Regions from separate parts of the Hahella aquimaris genome, predicted to be linked through region 1. Evidence: predicted binding sites of a transcription regulator. Region 1 holds the regulator's gene; the other holds the start of a gene.
The links. The regulator PhoB, encoded in region 1, activates phosphate uptake and scavenging genes when phosphate is short. The targets are predictions, from matches to a motif close to TGTCATANNNNTGTCANA.
Positions count from the first base shown of each region.

Region 2: O5O45_RS15800 (UDP-2,3-diacylglucosamine diphosphatase) is a predicted target of PhoB. The motif match lies at 3,317-3,334, and genes of this name have one in related genera.

Region 1 covers NZ_CP132203.1:5,044,041-5,051,408, forward strand. The annotation lists gene O5O45_RS22255 (monovalent cation:proton antiporter family protein) at 1-306, shown strand, start outside; gene ubiA (4-hydroxybenzoate octaprenyltransferase) at 356-1,258, shown strand; gene phoB (phosphate regulon transcriptional regulator PhoB) at 1,397-2,089, shown strand; gene phoR (phosphate regulon sensor histidine kinase PhoR) at 2,146-3,474, shown strand; gene O5O45_RS22275 (response regulator) at 3,481-4,359, opposite strand; gene cysZ (sulfate transporter CysZ) at 4,475-5,248, opposite strand; gene O5O45_RS22285 (hypothetical protein) at 5,301-6,116, opposite strand; gene O5O45_RS22290 (VanZ family protein) at 6,144-6,542, shown strand; gene O5O45_RS22295 (class I SAM-dependent methyltransferase) at 7,018-7,368, opposite strand, start outside.
Region 2 covers NZ_CP132203.1:3,556,970-3,564,337, reverse strand. The annotation lists gene asnS (asparagine--tRNA ligase) at 1-1,384, shown strand, start outside; gene O5O45_RS15805 (response regulator) at 1,589-3,145, opposite strand; gene O5O45_RS15800 (UDP-2,3-diacylglucosamine diphosphatase) at 3,587-4,441, shown strand; gene msrA (peptide-methionine (S)-S-oxide reductase MsrA) at 4,682-5,329, shown strand; gene O5O45_RS15790 (ATP-grasp domain-containing protein) at 5,333-6,064, shown strand; gene O5O45_RS15785 (hypothetical protein) at 6,051-6,527, opposite strand; gene O5O45_RS15780 (M15 family metallopeptidase) at 6,520-7,368, opposite strand, start outside.

The sequences.
Region 1 (7,368 bases):
GTGCGCCGTAGCCGCTACAAAATGCTACACGGTTATTACCCGGGTATTAACTCCCAGTTGGTAGGCGCCGACGGTACGCCGCTGGAAAAACTGCATGCGCTGACGCTGCCGGATGGCGCTTACAGCTGCCATCGCTCTCTGGGGCAAATGAAGCTGGCGGCCTGTAATGTCGACAGTATTCGGCGCGGAGATGAGGAGTTCTTCGACCCCTCCGGCGATTTTATTCTGCAGCCCGGCGATACGCTGATTCTGCATGGTTCGGCGGATCAGGTCGAACAGGCGGAAAACAAGTTGCTGGGCGGCTGAACTTGAACGCAGTTGCAAACCATATACTAGATCAGGATTCTGTTTGGCTATGAAATCCCAAGGGCGTCCACTTCCATCCCTGGCGGAGCAAATCAAGGCGAAATTGCCGGTTTATATCGATCTCACGCGACTGAACCGTCCTATCGGAACTTACCTGTTGCTCTGGCCAACGCTTTGGGCGCTATGGCTGGCCTCAGAGGGCGCCCCCTCCATCAAGAACCTGTTCATCTTTGTCGTCGGCGTTCTGCTTATGCGCTCTGCTGGTTGCGTCATCAACGACTACGCCGACCGCCGTATAGACATGCACGTCGAGCGTACAAAAGGCCGTCCATTTGCGCAGAACCGGGTGACGGAAAAAGAGGCTCTCACCTTGTTCGGCGTTCTGGTTGGCGTTTCTTTCATACTGGTGCTGTTCACCAACGCCCTGACGATTTATCTTTCCGCTGGAGCGCTGGCGCTGGCATCTACTTACCCCTTCATGAAGCGCCATACTTACCTGCCCCAGGTCGTACTGGGCGCGGCCTTCGCCTGGGGCATCCCCATGGCTTTCGCCGCAGAACTGGACGCTGTGCCGCAGCAGGCATGGCTGCTGTATACCGCAACGGTGGTATGGACCGTCGCCTATGACACCATGTACGCCATGGCGGATCGGGAAGACGACCTCAAAATCGGGGTGAAGTCCACCGCCATTCTATTTGGAGAGGCTGATCGCGCCGCGGTGGCGGGCCTGCAGGTATTGACGCTGGGCATCCTGTTCATGGTTGGCGCGCAATACGAACTGGGCGTTTACTACCAAGTTTCTCTGATCGTCGCCGCCGTGCTGTTTGTATATCAACAGCACCTGATTCGCGACCGCAGTTCCCAGCACTGTTTCAAGGCGTTCCTTAACAATCACTGGGTCGGCGCCGCCGTATTTCTTGGCCTGGCGCTGGAGTTTGTCTTCCGTCTCTAAGCCCGTCCCGCCTTGCTTTCAGCCCGACCGAGAGCGGCCGGGCTCATTTCCATCACATTAATTAAGCGCCTGTCATATACTTGTAACAAAACGCCGTTGTAATAATTCGGCAATCGAGTATTCAAAAAGGTGTTTTGCATGGCAAGCAAACAAGTTCTCATTGTGGACGATGAGCCCGCCATCCGGGAAATGATCGCAGTCGCTCTGGAAATGGCTGACTATGACTATCTGGAGGCCGGGGATGCGCGGGAAGCGCATGCGCTGATCATTGATCAGAAGCCGGACCTCATACTGCTGGACTGGATGCTTCCCGGCGTCAGCGGCATTGAATTCGCACGCCGATTAAAGCGTGACCAAAACACCTCGGAAATCCCTCTCATCATGCTCACCGCCAAAACCGAAGAGGACAACAAAGTCCAGGGTCTGGAAGTGGGCGCGGACGATTACATCACCAAGCCATTCTCCCCCAGAGAACTGGTTGCGCGCCTGAAAGCGGTGCTGCGTCGCACCGCCGTACAAGGTATGGAGACCCCCATTGAAGTCGAAGGGCTGCGCCTCGATCCAGTGTGCCACCGCGTCACCGCCAAGGGCGATGCGCTCAACATGGGCCCCACGGAATACAAGCTCCTGCAGTTCTTTATGACCCATCAAGAACGGGTGTATACTCGCGGGCAGCTTCTGGATCAGGTATGGGGCGGCAACGTCTACGTGGAAGAACGCACGGTGGACGTGCATATTCGACGTTTACGCAAAGCACTGGAGCCCAGTCATCATCATCTGGTTCAAACCGTGCGTGGGACGGGCTATCGCTTTTCGACCCGAGCGCCATAAGCGCCGCGATCCGTCTTAAAAAATAAATAATTCCAAAAGAAGTATTCATAAAACGCATGCGCAATCACTGGCGTCATTATGTACGGCTACTGGTTTACAGTTTGCTGGGCTGTATCGTTGTCGGCCTTATTATCGGTTCGGTGGCCTGGGCGCTGGTGTTCGGTCTCACCGCCTATCTTGGTTGGACGCTCACCCAGGCGTTTCGCATGCACCGCTGGCTGTATCAGGCGAAAATGGAAGACCCTCCCGAGAGCCGTGGACTGTGGGGAGATCTGTTCGACGGGATTCATCGTCTTCAGGTTCAGCACTATCGCTCACGCGATCGCCTCCAAGCCATGATCGACCGCATCCAGGAGTCCACCAACGCCCTCAAAGACGCCGTCGTCATGACCAACAGCGAAGGCGCCATGGACTGGTGGAACCAATCCGCAGAGAAATTACTGGGCTTCAAGTACCCGACCGACCGGGGTCAGCTGATTTACAACCTGATCCGCACCCCCATTTTTAAACGCTATTTCACCTCCAAGAAATACCAGGAGCCGTTGATCCTCAACGCTCCCAATAATCCCAACTTGAAGTTACAGTTTCATATCACGTTGTTCGGGGAAGACGATCGTCTGCTATTGGTGCAGGACGTGACGCGCTTGTACCGCCTGGAAGAAATGCGACGCGACTTCGTTTCTAACGTATCGCATGAGCTACGTACGCCATTGACGGTCATATCCGGCTATCTGGAGACCCTCATTGACAACGCTGACGAATTGCCTCCGCGCTGGAATCGCGCCTTGAATCAGATGCAGCAACAAGCGCAGCGTATGGAAGCCTTGGTCAATGATTTACTGCTGTTGTCCCGCATTGAGAACGATGGCTCCAACTTCAAAGCTACATTGGTGGATGTAGACAGCATGTTGCGCGCCATTTGCGACGACGCACGCGCCCTGAGCCAGGAAAAAGGCCACCGCATAGAGCTGAGTCTGGATAGCCCAGCAGGACTTACCGGCAACGAAACGCAATTACACAGCGCCTTTTCCAATATCATTATGAATGCAGTGAAATACACACCTCCCAATGGCGAGATTCGGGTGCGCTGGTTCGAGGATAAGAAAGGCGTGCATTTCGCCGTAAGGGACAGCGGCATCGGCATCGATCCCCTGCATATTCCCAGACTGACGGAACGTTTTTACCGGGCTGACCCTTCAAGGGCTGCAGACACCGGCGGCACAGGCCTGGGACTTGCAATCGTCAAGCACGTCCTGATCAATCATGATGGCGAGCTGGAAATCACCAGCCACATCGGCGAAGGCAGCACCTTTACCTGCCATTTCCCGCGCAGTCGCATGGCTTCTGCGGAGGCGTTGGCGGAAGCCGAAGATGTCAGAGATTAAGCAGGTTTAGAATTTGGCGATAAACTTGGACAGCGACGCCATCTTATCCGGGTCTTCATCCACAAACCGAATAACGATGCTGATAAAGTCAGTGTCCACCCGCTTCTCCACCGCCTGCAGCATGTGCACGTAGCCGTTGATCCGCTCCAGAGTTTCGCCATCGTCGACTTCTATATCCACCACGGCAGGATCAAGAATCATCGGGAACTTCTGCCCCCGCTTGGCGACCACCTTTACTTCGGTCAGAGTAATGGCCTTTATCACACAGGGCAGGTTGAACTCAGCAAAACGAATCTGCGCCAGCGCTTTTTTGCCTGACGTTGCGTCCGGCGTTGATTTTCTGGGCGATGCGGAACCGCCAGTCAGCAAGGCTGCACTATCAGCAAACGGGCCTGGCGTTACGGCCGGAGCCGAGGCCTGCTTGGCGCTGTCAGACGCTTGCATCAGTACGGAAGCGGAATCAGAGCCCGAACGGGCGGAAGAGGATTTTTCACCAGCAGCGCGTTTAAGCTTGGCGGCCAATTGCTTGTTGACTTTCTGCGCCAGCATTTCGGGACTGAAGGGTTTACCCAGATAATCGGAAACGCCGCTTTGCACCGCCTCCACCACATGGCCTCTATCGCCACGGCTGGTCACCATTACGAAGGGGGTTTTCTTGTAGGCGTCTTGTCCACGCGCCCACTGCAACAACTCCAGTCCTGACATTTCCGGCATTTCCCAGTCGCACAGGATGAGATCATAGTGCGTCTTATTCATCAGGATCTGCGCTTTTTTCCCGTTGATGGCTTCTTCCACCGTCACCTGAGGAAAATAGGTTCGCATCGCCCGCTTGACCATATCACGGACGAAACTCGCATCATCAACCACTAACACCTTTAAAGCCATGTCAGAGCTACACTTTCCGTTAATCACATAACTATAAGGCTAGCACTGTCTGACAAATTTCCCACTTTATTCAGTGCTTAAGCGGCGACGTGGCCATCACGCCGCCGCAACGGGATCACCTCACCGCTACTCCAGCGCCAGAAGCGGGATTCGCTTTGGGTAATTGACCATGTTCTTCCAACCAGAATTTAACGCCGCCGGCGACCGCCGCCTGCATGGACACCAAGTTCACGATGGGAATCAGGGTGCTGCCCCAAACGCCTAAGCCGAAGCCCAGCGTCCGACTGCGACGTTCGCGCATGAAACGAATCACGTCATCAATCTTGCGCTTGTTGTTGTCCGCAGGATAGTCCACAAACTCAAGCGCCATGATCCATGAGGAGAATACCGCCCAAAGCACCGGCGACGCCAAGTTCACCACAGGGATGAAGCTCAGCAATAATAGCCCCAGCGCACGAGGAAGATAATAAAGAAACTTCTTGATCTCACGCCAAACACTGGCGGGAATATTCATGATCACTTGTTTCCAAGGGGTCTCTTCATCCACCTCTTTACCGGTCAGCAACTTCTGCGTCTGTTCCGCCAACAAACCATAGAACGGTGCGCCAACCAGTGTGGCGACAAACACAAAGGTGTAAAACACCAGTACGCCCACCAGAATGGCGAAAACCAGCCATACCAACCAGCGTAAGAAAGATAACCAGTCGGGTAGCCAGCTGACCATGGCGTCCACCCAGCCGGAGAAGTAAGCGCTCATGCCCCAGATGAAGCCCACAAATACCAATATATTGATTATCAAAGGGATAATGACAAAGACCCGCAGTTTGGGATGCTGAATCAGGCGAAACCCTTCCAGCAGGTCGTTAAAACCTTTAGCGAATAATTTCACGCTCTTTTCCTTTCTGCCTCATACAAAAAAATAGTGAGAGCCGCCGTAGAACTTAATTTAAAGGCTCCGCGTTAAGGCGAAACCGGGACGCGCTCATTTTCATTTGAAAAGTCCGCAATTGACGGTAGCGCATATCCACCTGAAGCAGTTGCGTCAACGCATCTCGTAGTTCAGGGTCCACGGCGCAGCCGAATATGATCGCAGATATGGCGTTGGAGGGAAACTTACAAAGGGACAATGCCTCACCATCCCATTGTATTTGCTTCTGTCCCGTATCTAACGGGCGCAACAAGCGCCATTCCCCCTCCCCGGCAAACTCTGTGGCGCATTGGAACAAAGGACTGAAACCGAATGCGCCAGTCTGCGGCCTTTCGTCACAATATTCGACTTTTTTAAACGTTTGCGGGCTGCCTTGGTAGTGTCCTTCCATCAGTCCCGCTTTACCGGAGTCTATCTCCAGTGCGACGCCACGGTGGCGATCTCCTTGAAAGCGCCATAACGCAACGCTTTCAACTGACTCAAACAGACTAATCACGCCCAATGAAAGCATAAAACGGGGGCTGAGAAACAAAGGCTCGCTCGCTGCGCCCTGCAATAAAATAGCTTCGATTTCCTTGCGTTTATGCTTGGCCTGCTGCAGATAATACTCGAAGGTGACCAGGCTGCTCAGCTCCTCGGGAAGCGCGTCATATTGCCTCTTTACTTCCGCCATGAACTTCGCTTGAGTGATATCCCTGACCGGAGCGGCCGCCAAGGGCAGTTCTGGACTCAGAAAAGGATCGTGCAAGCCGGCCAGCCCACGCAGGGGCAATTTTCCCTCTCTCAAGATGGTAATGCTCAGCTTGTCGGCGTACAGATATAATTTCATGTTTTGATGCCTAGGAAGCGCTTTCCCATGTTCAGTTCGTCTCAATTATATAAAAGCTTGATCGTTCTTGGAGGTCATTGGTCTGCTCGTGTCGCCTTCTACTTACTGATGGTGATAGGGCTGATCATTGCGCTCACTCCCAACGAGTACACGCCACTGGGAACGGTTAACGATAAAATACGGCATGCGTTTTCTTTCGCTGCAATGAGCGGCATGGCCATGTGGAGTCACCGTAATAGCCAGGTCTTTCATGTTTTTATCGCTATGACTTGCTATGGCCTGCTCATTGAAGGCCTGCAAAGCTTGATTCCCTACCGGGACGGCAGCTTTGGAGATATTGTGGCCAATACGATCGGCATTGCGATTGGCGCGTTCCTGGCGAACTGGCTGATAGTCTCCGTCCGTCCCCCCAAGGCCTCCTACTGAAACCGCCCTCAAGGATTTCCCGATAAGCAGGCTTCTACAGAAAATGCACTAATGTATTAGTAGTAAGAAATAAGCCCGAAAGTTTGTAAGAAATATCTCACAAAGCCGTAGGAAATTAGCGAAAGTTACTGTAATCATTACGGATTTACTTGCTGAGACATTTCATAACATATTGTTTTATATGAATTTCCAAAAACAAGCTTGGTTAAGCGGCGCACTCGCTCTTGATGATTGTCACAAAAACGTCATTCGGCCCGAGGTATATTTACAACCGTCAGGGCAGACAAGGAAATGGAATCCAGCCAGGATGGTTTCTTCGCAGGAAGCGAAGGGAAGCAAGGATAGGGAGTGATGCTTGAGGGAATTTTTGGAGTTAATCCAGGAATAAAACAGGACAAAGTTGGCGCATAGGATGGCGCTTTACCAAGGAACGGCGGATAGGAATCCAAAACCTATTCCAAATGAGGCGACCTGATTAGTCGCCTTTTTTTTCGCTTGGGATATGGCGCCCACTCTCATAAATTCTCACCTCATTAAACTCTTCAAATTCATTAAGGTCTGGGAACGTTCTGCCGGATGCTGTCTTCTTCAGCTCATATCCAGGAGCCGCCAGATTACGCACCCGTGAATCCGCCAGCAGCACTTTCGACGCTTTATCGCGCCACTCAGGCAGCCATTGCAGGTTCTCCCTATCATAGAGAACATCCGCCGCAGTGATCACGTCAGGCTTGTCGGCAGGCGGCAATGTCTCACACACCGTCACCCATACTCCATTCAGCCTCGCATTCTCTATTGTCGCCACTTGCGCCGCCGCATCCAAATCACA
Region 2 (7,368 bases), 1.5 Mb from region 1:
CATTTCAGACTTACTCAAGAACAAAGCGGAGATCGGTAGCGAAGTGACCGTCAAAGGCTGGGTAAGGTCAAGAAGGGACTCCAAGGCGGGCGTCTCTTTTATTCACGTGCATGACGGCTCCTGCTTCGACGCGATTCAGGCGGTTGTCGCCAAAGAGCTGCCGAACTACGATGCTGACGTTCTGCGTTTGACGACCGGTTGCTCCCTGATTGTCACCGGAACCCTGGTAGAGTCGCCCGGGCAAGGACAATCCTGCGAAATTCAGGCGACTGCCGTGGAGGTGGTCGGCCTGGTGGACGATCCGGAAACCTATCCGGTCGCCAAGAAAAGACACACTTTTGAATTCCTGCGCGGCGTCGCTCACTTGCGTCCCCGCACTAACGCGTTCGGTGCCGTGACCCGCGTGCGTACGGCTCTGGCTCACGCTGTGCACCATTTCTTCTATGAGCAGGGCTTTCAGTGGATCAATACGCCGATCCTGACCGCCAGCGACTGTGAAGGCGCCGGCGAGCTGTTTCGCGTCAGCACCCTGGATATGGTCAACCTGCCCAAGACGGACAGCGGTAAAATCGACTACAGCAAAGATTTCTTCGGCAAAGAGACGTTTTTGACCGTTTCCGGTCAGTTGAACGTGGAAGCCTACTGTCTGGCGATGTCCAAAGTGTATACCTTCGGACCCACGTTCCGTGCGGAAAACTCCAACACCAGCCGTCACTTGGCGGAATTCTGGATGATCGAGCCGGAGATCGCCTTCGCAGACCTGAATGCCGATGCGGATCTGGCGGAGCGCTTCCTCAAGCATATGTTCAAGGTGGTGCTGGACGAGCGCAGTGACGACATGGCGTTCTTCGCCGAGCGCATCAATCCTGATGTGGTTTCGCGTCTGGAGAAGATGGTCGACACGGATTTCGTCCGCATCGATTACTCGGAAGCGATCAAGATTCTGCAGAACTGCGGCAAGAAGTTCGAATACCCGGTGCAGTGGGGTCTGGATCTGCAATCCGAGCATGAGCGTTACCTGGCGGAAACCCATGTGGGCGCGCCAGTGATCGTGATGAACTATCCGAAGGAAATCAAAGCGTTCTACATGCGCCTGAACGACGATGATAAGACCGTTGCGGCCATGGACGTTCTGGCGCCGGGCATTGGTGAAATCATCGGTGGCAGCCAGCGTGAAGACCGTCTGGACGTGCTGGACGCCCGCATCGGCAATATGCATCACAAAGAGGAACTGTGGTGGTATCGCGACCTGCGTCGTTACGGCAGCGTGCCCCACGCAGGCTTTGGTCTGGGCTTCGAACGCCTGATCGCCTACGTGACCGGCATGGAAAACGTGCGTGACGTTATCCCGTTCCCAAGAACGCCGGACAACGCACAGTTCTAAGGCGCTGGCTAATACGTCGACATAGACGTCAAGCCGACAAAAAAGGCCCGATTGAATCGGGCCTTTTTTTATGCGCGGGGCAAACTGGTTCCCCGCCGTCATAGCTGCATGACGTTGTCAGGCGAGGCGGGTCAGGAACCGCATCCGGTCACTCGGGACGTAACCTCACCCGTATACCCAGACTACGTCACCTTGGCGATACGCTTAAAATACTCCGAAGCCTTTCAGCAGAGACACAATCGCCAGCACCACTGCAACGCCGCCAATAACCATGGCTGCTGCGCCGCCGCTTTTCGGTGGTTTGACGTTTTGCAGGGTGTTGAGTTGCGTCGCCAGCGTGGTTTTTTGGCGCTCCAATTGCTCGACCCGCGCCGCCATGGCGTCGATCTCACTTTGTTTTTCCGCCATTTGCTCGCGCAGGGCCTTGGCGATCTGTTGCACCAGGTCCTGTCCCTGCTTGCTGATCTGACCGCGCAGCAACTCCTCCACAGTTCCCTCAATCAGCGTATGCAGCTTCTTGTCGTTGAGAACGTCTTCTATATTCAGGCTGGGCGCCGGCTCGTCTCTGGAGGTGCGTTCGATCAGGGTGCGCTTGAGTTCTTCCTTGGCTGACTGCAGTTCCGCTTCCCACGCGCTCAGCCTGTCCTCCACATTGTTGTCCATGGTGGCGGTGGCGGAGTGGGTGGCGATGTCCATCACCTGAGGGCGAATGCGTTCGATGAGGTCGTCAAGGTCGGGCGCTTCCGGTACTGGCTTGGTTCTCATCTCCAGGTCGTTGACGGTTTCCCTTAGCTGTACGTCCAGATCGCGACGGGACTCGCTGACAGCATCGTCGATGGAGCCGAGTAAGCGATCTTCCAGGCTTTTCAGCTCGGCGTCCAGCAATGGCGTGAGGGTTTGCTCCACATCACGGGTAATCGTGGCGGCGAGCTGGACTTCATCAATAGCAGGGGCGGCGGGAGCTTCTGCAGGCTCAATGCTGGCAATATGCGCCTCCAGAACCTGCTGTACGCGCTTTTCCAGTCCGGGCATCAGTTCTTCACGCAATTGCTCCGCCATGGCGCTGAAATCAGGTTGTGATTGCTCAGGCGCTTCAGAAGGCTGCTCCCGTAGCTGCTGGATATCCTGACGCAGTGCGGTCAATTCGCTTTCGCTCTCTCTCAGGCGGCTTTCGAAACCATCGAAAGAGGGGAAATCGCGGCTGCTTTTCTCCAGTTTGTCGAGTCTGTCCACCAGGATTTCCCAGTCGGAAGCGGACACCACCGCTTGTTGCGGTTGCGGTGGGGCGTATTCCGGCGTTGGGGTAGGGACGACAATTTCTGGAGAGGTTTCCTCTACGACATCCGCCACAGGCTCCGCTTCCTGGGGGACTGCGACGGAGGTGAGCGTTCCGCTGCGTGCGGACTCAATCACCATGGCTAACTTTTCCGCTTGAGGCGGCTTGAACAGCGTGCCCGATGCGCCGATGGCGCGGGCTTCCGCATCGTAATTATCTTTTCCTTCTTTCCCGGTGCACATGATAACGGGAATATGGGAGGTCTGAGGATCCGCCTTGATTTTCTTGGTGGCTTCGAAGCCGTCCAACTCAGGCATCAGATGGTCCATAAAAATGATATCGGGCAGATTGGTTTTCAGCATTTCCAGAGCATGTACCCCGGATTCTGCAAGTTGAACCTGCAAATTATGCTTCTCTAACAGTCTTTGTAATGTAATACGCGCCAGTTTGGAGTCATCTACCACCAGTGCAGTTTGCAGCGACATTGCGGAACCTTTTGCAATTTAAGATACATCGATAAATCTAGCACATTCTTGAAGCTAGCCGGCAAAATCCTAGTATAGGGTTTGTTGACGTTTCTGCATCCTCTGAACGCCCAGCCACAGGCTTTTTCTGGCGTTACAAGGGCGATGCCGGAACCTCGACAAACACTAAGGTATGACAAAGATATATCAAATAAGACTTTCCTATCAAAAATCATAAGGTTAGATATTGTAACAGCATGTTTTTTGATCTGTTTAATGTAACTTTCGTCATTTGGTCACCTTAGCGTCATATAGCCTTTCTAGGATCGCGGCTAAAGATGATTAAAGTTAATTTTTCTAATGCTTCAGCTTTGTATTTGCATATTCAAATCAATATGTTGCGTTTGCTGGAAAAATAGATAATTACGCCGCAAGGGCTTAATCGCTAAAAAGGATATCCAGATGCAAGATTCCCTAAGAGCTGTTTTTATCTCAGATGCGCACTTGGGCTCGGCCGCCTGCCAGGCTGAGCACTTGCTGGATTTTCTCAATAAAATCAAAACAGATAGATTGTATCTGGTCGGCGACATCATCGACCTGCTGGAAATGCGACGCAAAGCCCACTTTCCCGAGACGCATCGGGCCATTCTCAGCCTGATCATGCGTAAAGCGCGGGAAGGGATGGAGGTCATCTACATTCCCGGCAACCATGATGATTTTTTCCGGCAAATGGTGGGGCAAACCTTCTCCGGCGTGAAGATTCGGCTTAATTGCGTCCATCGCACCGCGGATGGGCGCCGCTTCCATGTGAGCCACGGCGACGAGTTTGACCAGATCGTGCAACTGAGTCCGCTGGCGCTGCTGGTGGGGGATAAGGCCCACGGTCTAATGCTCAAGCTCAATAGCTGGTTGAATCGCGCCCGCAGGGTGTTTGGCTTTCCGTATTGGTCCTTGGCGGGATACCTGAAAACCCATTTAGGGCGCGCCAGGGAGTTTATTCAACGCTACGAAAATGCGGCGCTGAAAGCGGCGCGCAGTCTGGAAGTGGACGGCTATATCTGTGGCCACATTCACTACGCTGCGTTTCGTCGCAAAGACGGCAGGCTCTACTGTAATGACGGCGACTGGGTGGAACATTGCTCCGCACTGGTGGAAACTCATCAGGGGCAGTTAAGGCTGCTGCATTGGTCGGAACAGCCGCGTTGGCTGGCGGTGGAGCCGGACGCAGAACCGACTTGGATCGATGAACCGATTCCGGGCCTTTTTCCGGCTCCTGTCACGTTGTCTGGTGACAAGCCAGCGCCTAAGGCTGCCTGATACGCTGAGTTGGCGCTGTTCTGAGCTCTGTCTTTTCCGTTATGAACAGCGAAATCAAACGCTTGGCCGCTCACTGCTTACGGAAATATAACGCCGCAGTCCTCTCGTCGGGCTTGAACCATTTCCCCGAAAACGTGTCTACTATCACAATATTGATCCGCTTTTAGTTCCGTCTTCTATATGGAGGGCGGGCGATCGCCATGGTGGCGAAGTTTAAGAATATTGGGAGAGGTTAAGCGTATGTTTGGAAGTCATTCACAGGATAAAGCATCCATGCCTGCGCGGGAGCAAGCGCTGCCGGGCAGAGCGGAACCCATGGAAATCGAAGGCGAGCATTTTGTCTTTGGCGTGGACATGAGAGGTCCCTTTCCAACGCAAATGCAAACGGCGGTTTTCGGTCTGGGGTGTTTCTGGGGAGCGGAGCGTTTGTTCTGGAAACAGGAAGGCGTTTACAGCACCTGTGTCGGCTATGCGGGAGGCTATACGCCCAACCCCACCTATAAAGAAGTTTGCACTGGACAGACTGGCCATGCGGAAGTGGTTCAGGTCGTGTTTGATCCCGCTGTGATCAGTTATAAGAAGCTGCTGAAACTGTTCTGGGAAAATCACGACCCGACTCAGGGTATGCGTCAAGGCAACGACGTCGGCTCCCAATACCGTTCTGCTATTTATTACGCCAATGACGAACAGAAGCAACTGGCGGAAGCGTCGAAGGCGGAGTTCCAGCAATCGCTGCATGACGTAAATCGCGGCGCCATCACGACGGAAATTACGCCAGCGCCAGAATTCTATTTCGCAGAAACCTATCATCAGCAGTATCTGGCCAAGAATCCGGGGGGATACTGCGGCTTGGGCGGCACCGGAGCTTGTCTGGCCAGCGCGGACTAAGTTTTGACTGAGCCTGCGACCCTTGCCGGGTTGACCTTGGTTATCCCGGAAAAGAGCGACCCAGAGCGTGATTCTGTGGCGGCGGCATGGAGCGCCGCCGGAGGCGAGGTATCCCGGCTGGGACGATTCTGGGAGCCTCCTTCCTATGATCCGGCCAAAGTGCGCGTCTATGGCAATGACACCTTTGCGCTGGTGTTGGCGCAGAAGTTGGGTCTTGACCTGATTTCACCTGCGGACGACCTGTTGGTGCAACTGCCGCAACAGGCGTTGCAGCGCTCAGTAACGCTGCTGCCTTTATCTATGGCGATGACCTCGCCATTTCCGGCTTTCCTGAAACCTGCTGCGCCTAAGTTGTTCAAAGCTTCCGTCTATGCAAGCCCAAATGATTTAGACGTGGAAACCCGAGGATTGGAGCCGGATACGCCGGTGCTTCACTCGGAAATCGTGCATTTCGCCTGCGAAATACGTTGCTTTGTCTGGCGGGGAGAAATTCTCGACGCCGCGCTCTACGAAGGCGACGGAGCGCTTGAGGACGGCTTGAAATTCGCCAGACAACTTGCTCACAGCGAACACTTGCCGGCAACCTGCGTGATCGATATCGGCTATATCCCTCAGCGCGGCTGGGCGACTATCGAAGCCAACGCCGCCTGGGGCGCCGGCCTCAACGGATGCCGGGCCGAGAAAGTATTGCCTTGTATCGAGGCGGCGACCCGCCAAGTAGCTACTGACAGTTAACAGAATACTCGCCAATCGTCAGTCTGCCCTTTAATGCCTCTGGACTGAACTGAGTCAAAAACTCAGGTATGTCTTGCTGAGTCGAGATTTTGTGAATGAAATCGTAGACGGCGGGTTCTAATATCGGGCCTGTATAGAGATAACAGGCATGATCAGATACTACAAAGAGGGTGGAATACTTTTCCTTGAAGCCATTCAGGTTAATATTATTCAGAGTAGGAGATGCATTAAGGGCATGATTGATGCTCAAGTTCTCACCTTCAGCACTTTTAAAATCATTCAAGTAGGCGGCCCAATCAGCATAAAGCTCAGACTCACTCATTGGCGAATCTTGCAGAAATAATTGTATTTGAGCATTTTTATTATTGCTCTCTACGGCGTTCGTAGTAGAGCAACCTGCAGATAAGCAGGTAGTGAGAATTAAAGCCAGGCTAATCTGTAGCCTGTGTTTACATCTAGCCATGTAAGGGCTCCCAAATAGAGATGAGTTCTTTATTGGAGATCATCTTTTGATTCAAGTAGTGTTTGAAAGTGTAGGCTTCTGTGCTGGAGTCAAGCTTGTAATCAAAATGAGGCGTATCACGCTCCTGAAAGTCGCCACCCCATCTAATAAGCTGAGATTTTACCGAAGCGATAAATTTCTTTGCGTTCTCGCTCTCCTTTCCTTGAGAAAAAGTGGTTGAGCTGTTCCAGTTATCACCATCCATTAAATTGCAATCAATAGCATGTCCTATGAAGTGCTGGGACTTTTTAGCTGGAGTGACGACGCTGCCGCTAACTACTGTATTAACTAAACGGAGGGTTTGGTTCAGTTTAATGATAATACCGTACTTTTTCGCTTCCTTGTTCATGTAAACAAGATAAGGGGCGAGCGCCAGAGAAACTACAAATTCATTATCATTAATATTTGGGTGTTCAATTTTCTTGAAATAAGGCCCCAACTCAATATTACTGAAAGAGCTCTCTTTAATGCGAACCAAGTCGCCGCCAACTACCGCCTTTTGAGAGATCCACTTATCAAGCTCTTTATATGAGTTTATGTCATAAATTCCGGTTGGAGACATATTAAAAGAGTATACGGAGCAGCTTTCTAGTCCGACCTCCTTGGCCGTCCACTGAAAAAATCTGAGCGCTTTCGCTGTATTAGGGCCAAACTCACCATCACTTTCTCCAGAATAGGCTTCGACCTCAGCAAGTCTCTCCTGAAGTTGCTTTACATAATCTGCATCTTCAGTGTTTCGGGCTTCACCTCCCCAGATTTTTCGTGAATCTGAATCCCCTTGCCGCAATGCAATGTAATTTCC